2 regions of the Paenibacillus sp. FSL R5-0345 genome follow, and region 1 is predicted to be linked to the other one. Evidence: riboswitches for the same ligand, from Rfam matches in the RefSeq annotation. Region 1 holds a riboswitch; the other holds the start of a gene.
What was found. Region 1 has a riboswitch for glycine ahead of R50345_RS29540 (amino acid permease). Riboswitches for the same ligand answer to the same signal wherever they lie in the genome.
Positions count from the first base shown of each region.

Region 2: it holds a riboswitch for glycine, as region 1 does, so the genes downstream of both, gcvT (glycine cleavage system aminomethyltransferase GcvT) here and R50345_RS29540 (amino acid permease) in region 1, are expected to answer to the same signal.

Region 1 covers NZ_CP009281.1:6,694,198-6,697,604, reverse strand. The annotation lists gene R50345_RS29550 (alpha/beta fold hydrolase) at 1-363, opposite strand, end outside; gene adhP (alcohol dehydrogenase AdhP) at 517-1,533, opposite strand; glycine riboswitch at 1,731-1,811, shown strand; gene R50345_RS29540 (amino acid permease) at 1,944-3,296, shown strand.
Region 2 covers NZ_CP009281.1:6,215,299-6,218,705, reverse strand. The annotation lists gene gcvPA (aminomethyl-transferring glycine dehydrogenase subunit GcvPA) at 1-946, opposite strand, end outside; gene gcvT (glycine cleavage system aminomethyltransferase GcvT) at 1,054-2,166, opposite strand; glycine riboswitch at 2,353-2,450, opposite strand; gene gcvH (glycine cleavage system protein GcvH) at 2,728-3,120, shown strand.

The DNA of each region.
Region 1 (3,407 bases):
TGCTGAATTCAATAAGGCAACTTTTTGGACATGGTAAGGATATTTTTTAGCATATTCCAAAGCCATGAAAGCATGTCCTGAATGCCCTAATAAGATGAAATTTGTTAAGTTAAGATCTTGCCTTGCCGTCTCTATATCACCTAGTACTTTCTCCAATCTATAATCTTCCGGTTGTAGAGTTCGGGGCGGCTTCACAAATCCTCTATGATCAAGGAAAATAAACTGAAATGTATCATATAAATCTTCTGAGAATAGTTGAGGATAATAAACACTGCTGCCTATCACCAAAATAGGTTTCCCAGTTCCTTTTACACAATAATTCAGTTCAAATCCATCGCTATTTAAAGTTTGGTACTTATTCATTTTCATAATCATCCTTTTTTCATTTTTATTTTACGCATCACTCCTTCCCTTCACGGATTCCATTACATTCTCCATAGAACGCTTTAACATTCCGATCACCTCAAATTTTGTGGCTTGCAATAAATATTATGGTAGCATACTTTTTATTATTGATCATTTCGTCATATCAAGGACGATTCGACCATTGATTTTGCCTTCTAACATCAGATCGTAGATCTCATTAATATCTTCTAATTTACGTGTCTCAATAATGGTTTTGATTTTTCCTTCTGCAGCGAATTGCAATGTTTCTTGCAAATCTTTGCGAGTGCCGACAATCGAACCGACTACCTTTGTACCGTTTAATACCGTATCAAAGATCGGAACATCCATGGATTCAGGGGGCAGCCCAACCATGACGCAGGTACCGCCGCGACGAATGGCCCGGTAGGCTTGGTCGAATGCTTTTTTTGCAACCGCCGTACAAACGACACCATGCACTCCGCCGATTTCTTTTTGAATCCAGACTGCCGCATCTTCTTTTAATGCGTTTACGGTTTTGTCTGCGCCAAGCTGTTTGGCAAGCTCCATCTTTTCATCTGAAGTGTCGATGGCCACTACATTCATTCCCATTACTTTTGCATATTGTACACCTAGATGACCCAATCCTCCGACGCCGAAAATGGCTACCCATTCACCTGGCTTTACACCTGATACTTTCAAAGCTTTATAGGTCGTAACGCCAGCGCAAAATAAAGGTGCCGCTTCGATGAAACTTAGATTATCAGGAACCTTCACTACATAATCGGCAGCTGCTACACAATATTCTGCATATCCGCCATTTACGGAATATCCGGAATTTTGCTGATCCAGACAAAGGGTCTCTCTTCCTGTGAGACAATATTCGCAATGACCGCAAGCAGAATACAGCCACGGAATTCCTACTCGGTCCCCTACCTTTAAGTGTGTAACTCCTTCACCTATTTCTTCAATAATCCCAACGCCTTCATGTCCGGGAATAAGAGGGAGTTTCGGTTTGACAGGCCAATCGCCATGAGCAGCATGCAAATCAGTATGACACACTCCGCACGCCTGAATGTGGACAAGAATTTCTTTGTGTCCGGGTTTTGGTTTAGGTACGTCTTGTAGTTCTAACTTTTCTTTAAATTGTTTTACTACAGCGGCTTTCATTAGCATACTCCTTTAGCTTTTTGTTTTTCAAAAAGTAGTATGTTCATGAGGCTTACTTTAAATTCTTGAGACTTTTATCACAGATTAACACTCACATCAGAAGTAATATGTTAGAATATCAGAACAGCTTTACTGCGTTACCGCTTTATCAACTTCATAATTCACGAGCTATGATGGCTAAGGATTACACTTTAGCTGGAGCAGCTTCTGGAGAGACTGCGGAATTTCCGCGGCGCCGAAGGGTTCACAATCTCAGGCAAAAGGACAGAAGAGTACGAATATATATTTGTCATGCTGATCGACATCAGTAGGCAAATATTATTTGATATTCTTACGATCTGGGAGATTGGATGACATCCAATCTCTCTTTTTTTATTCCAATTTATTGTACTCACAAGGGGGAACTAGGTATGGCACAACCAGAATTAAAGAGAGAGCTGGCTAATCGGCATGTTCAACTTATTGCTATTGGCGGCACCATCGGTACAGGATTATTCTTGGGATCAGGCAAGGCGATAGAGAAGGCAGGCCCATCCATTATGATCACGTATTTAATCGTGGGTATTGCTGTGTTTTTTGTGATGAGAGCACTGGGAGAGCTCCTATTATCTAAAGCGGGCTATCAATCGTTTACGGATATTGCTGAAGACTACCTTGGATCACGGGTCGCATTCATTACCGGTTGGACCTATTGGTTTTGCTGGATCATGACGGCTATGGCTGATGTCATCGCTGTTGGCGTATATGTACAATATTGGTTTGATATCCCGCAGTGGGTTCCTGCCATCGCCTGTCTAGTCGTGTTATTAGGACTTAATCTATTAACTGTAAAGAGCTTTGGGGAACTCGAATTTTGGTTTGCTTTAATTAAGGTAATTACGATTCTCGCCTTGATTGGTCTTGGGGTCATTTTACTGATCATAGGGTTTAAGACGGATGCAGGATCGGTTACGATACGGAATCTATGGGAGCATGGGGGCTTTTTTCCGAACGGCATATCAGGCTTCTTATTCTCTTTTCAAATGGTTGTATTTGCTTATGTCGGTGTGGAGTTGGTGGGTGTGTCAGCAGCGGAAACAGCGGATCCGGAGAAAAATATCCCGTCTGCAATTAATAAAATTCCTTTACGGATTCTATTTTTCTATGTCGGCGCGCTTTTCGTCCTGCTATGCATTAACCCTTGGACGGAGCTTAGTCCGGCAGAAAGTCCTTTTGTAAAAACCTTTACTTTAGTAGGGATTCCAATTGCCGCAGGGATTATTAATTTTGTTGTACTAACCTCAGCGGCTTCCGCTTGTAATAGTGGGATGTTCTCGACAAGCCGAATTCTCTATAATTTGAGTAGAAATAAGCAGGCATCACCTCATTTGGGCAAACTAAATAAAAACCATGTACCGGGTAACTCGTTATTCATTTCTACAATTGTCATATCTGTAGGAGCTCTTTTAAGTAAACTTATTCCGGAGCAGGCTTTTGGAATCGTGACAACGATTAGCGCCATTTGTTTTATATGGGTGTGGGGAATTGTGCTCATCTGCCATATTAAGTATAAGAAAACCCGGCCAGACTTACAGGCGAAATCCAAATTCAAAGCACCGTTCACACCGGCTATTAATTATATTGTCTTAACCTTGTTCGCTGGAATACTGATCATTATGCTGTTCGCTGGAGAGACACGCCCGGCTTTATTGTGTACTCCGATCTGGTTTATTTTATTATTCATCCTGTATTCGATTAGAGGTAAGAAGGGGAAAAGTAATTAAGCTAGTGTGAGGCAGACATTAAGTAGCGCTACTAGGGGATGCGGGGCTGAAACCAAAGCTAGTGAGCTGAAAATAGCTATGAGGATAATGCAAAAGGACAGCAAGCAGCTG
Region 2 (3,407 bases), 480 kb from region 1:
CGCGAGCTTGAAGTGTCAGAACGAAGCCGCGTTTACCGTTACGGTCAACGGTTTGACCGACGATACGGCCCGGCATACGGCGCATCAAATGTTCCGCTACGGCGAAGAATCCACAAGTTGGACCACCGAGGGAGGCTGGAATACCGAGTGGCTGAGCATCACCGACTACGATGTCGGCTCCAAGCTTACCCGGTGTTTCAAGTACGCCAAGAGCAATCGGATTTGCACTGACGACGAACAATCCTTTAACCGCATGGATTAGCGGCTCAACGGAGCTTAGGTCTTCGATGCAGCCAAAGAAGTTAGGCGATTGCATCAGTACTGCAGCGGTATCTCCATCAATGGCTTCAGCAAGCATCGCCTGATCGGTAACTCCGTCTTTATAGTCAATCTCCACCACTTCAAGACCCCAGGCATTAGCCGATGTGCGTAGTACTTGACGTGCTTCAGGATGAACGGTGCGGGAGACGATTATTTTTTTGCGTTTGGTAGCACCAGCTGCGAGGACGGCTGCTTCGGATAATGCGGTTGCGCCATCATACATACTGGCATTAGCTACTTTCATACCGGTTAGTTCACAAATATAGGATTGGAATTCGAAGATCGCTTGCAGCTCACCTTGGCTGATCTCCGGTTGATAAGGAGTGTAGGCAGTGTAGAATTCAGAACGGGAAATGACATGGTTGATCACCACAGGGATGTGATGGTCATATAATCCGGCGCCGAGGAAGCTGGCGTGAGAATCAAAGTCGGCATTTCGGTCAGCCAGACCTTTCATGTGACGAAGCAGGGCGTATTCATCGAGTGGTTCAGACATCGGCATAGTGCCTTGATAACGGACGGCTTCAGGAATATCGGAGAACAGCTCATCTATGGACTGAATCCCGACGGCTTCCATCATCTCTTCGCGGTCCTGTGCAGTCATGGGCAGATAACGGTGCTTCATTAAGGTTTCACTCCTTGGCTTTTTTTAAAATATAAGAAAGTACAATTTTCAGGCTATACTTTATCCTTCTATTTCTCGCTTAAAAGTTCACCGTCCTTATATGGACGCTAAAGACGTTTATACTTGTAAAAAGGGGCCTTAATCACGACAGCCTTAAGCTGTTTGCCGCGGATCTCTACGTAAACCTCTGTGCCTATTTCACTATAAGCTGTATCAAGCAGAGCCAATCCCAAGTTACGCTTCAACGTTGGCGATTGTGTTCCGGTTGTGACCTCTCCGATTTTAACGCCGTCTGCATAGACGGGGTAATGGGAGCGCGGAATACCTCGATCAATCATTTCCAGGCCGACAAGGCGGCGGGGAAGACCGGCTTCTTTTTGCTGCACTAACGCATCACGACCGATGAAGTCTGCTTTGTCTAGTTTCACGAAGAACTGCAATCCTGCTTCAAGCGGCGTGATATCAGCTGACAGTTCTTGACCGTACAGCGGCAATTTCGCTTCAAAACGCAGGGTATCCCGTGCGCCCAGGCCAGCAGGTGTTAATCCATGAGGAGCACCCGCAGCAAGAAGCCCGTTCCATAATGCTCCTGCACCATCCAGCGAAGCGTAGATTTCGAAGCCATCTTCACCGGTATAACCTGTACGGGAGATCAATACTTCTACACCGCAGACGGTAGCGTGTTCGATGAAGTGGAAAGGCTTGAGGGCTGAGATAGGAGCATCAGTAACTTTCGCGAGTATAGTCTCTGCCAGCGGACCTTGCAAGGCAAGTAAAAGCGTCTCGTCGGAGACATTAGTGAGTGTGACTTCACCGAATTCAGAGGTCAGATGCTCCTGTAGCCACTGAAAGTCCTTATCGATGTTGGAGGCATTAACGACGAGCATATAACGACCCTCGCTTAGTCGATACACGAGTAAATCGTCTACAACTCCGCCGTTTGGATAACAGAGCAGCGTATATTGTGCCGCACCATCGGTGAGGCGGCTGACAGCGTTAGTCGTCATCTTTTGCAAAAAGGCTTCTGCACCGCTCCCGATCACCATGAATTCACCCATATGCGATACATCGAACAGTCCAGCCTGCTGGCGAACGGCTTCATGCTCCTTCACGATACCTGTAAATTGTACTGGCAGCTCCCAGCCGCCAAAATCAATGCATCTGGATTCCGCATAAGCGGAATAGAGCTCATAAAAAGGCGTTCTTTTCAAAGCATCCATGTCGTCACTCCCCTTGATCTGATTACATACGAAAAAAGGACAGGCAGAAGCAATCATGCATAAATGCACTAATCGCTTTCTGCTCTGTCCTTTGTACCTGAGAGTTACCCTGCGTAACTAACCTGCAAGTTTCCCCGTTGGTGACCTGACGCACCTTCGCCCTGCGTCTGATGCTCTCCAGAGATACGTCCGACAAAGGTCCTTTTGCCTGAGAGATTCACCCTGTTAGGGTTTACTCCTTCGGCGCCGTCTTCAAGTGAGACAGTCTCTCCCTATGCCATCATCCGCAACTGTATTTGTTTCAAATATAAGAAAGTATATGTTTCACATTATACATTATCCTTATATTTCTTCGAGAAACGGTTATCGTCTATAAAAAGACGACAACGTCGTTTCTTCTTGTATGTCTCCATTAAACGGGTATAGGAGGGCGCTGTCAACAAGAAAAAGTCAAAAAAACGACAAATTTATTTTACTGTTAGTAATATTGACATTATGCTCTGGGATCACTTAGGCTATAACTAAATTTAGAATTCCAATTTGGAAATGAGGCGGCTTGAAATGAGTGAAGTTTTAGATAACCTTCTTTACAGCGAAGAGCATGAGTGGGCACAGCAAGTGGAAGGACGCGTAGTACGTGTTGGGATTACGGATCATGCTCAGCATTTGTTAGGCGATATCGTATTTGTGGAATTTCCAGAAGTGGGCTCGGCCATTTCAGCCGGTGACAGCGTAGGTAGTATCGAATCCGTTAAGACTGTATCGGAATTGTATTCACCCGTCTCTGGGACGGTTACCAAGATTAATGACGGATTAGAAGCAAGTCCAGAGCTGATCAATGATAAGCCGTATGGCGAAGGTTGGATTTTTGAAATTGAAGTAGACGGAGAGTATGCCGATGCTGTAAAAGGTCTGCTTGATGCAGCCGGATACCGAGCATTGGTAGGAGAGTAATTAAGGTTTTTCACTGTATATTAATTTCATTGCGTGTGATTTTTGTAGCAGCAAGTTTCTGTGATTTGGGGACTTGCTGTTTGGTGTTTCTTATGGGAGCTTCGGATAACTTTGTGTTAGATCTTCGATTCTGTTGGAAATTGTGGAAATTTTCTTGGAATCAAATTTACTGATATGAAATGAGGGAAAACCTCCCTGATTTTAGACGTTTTTAGCGCGAAAATATGATTTTTAGGGAATTCCTCCTTAAAATTCTCGGTAAAACCACTATTTCCGACGAAAAAGAG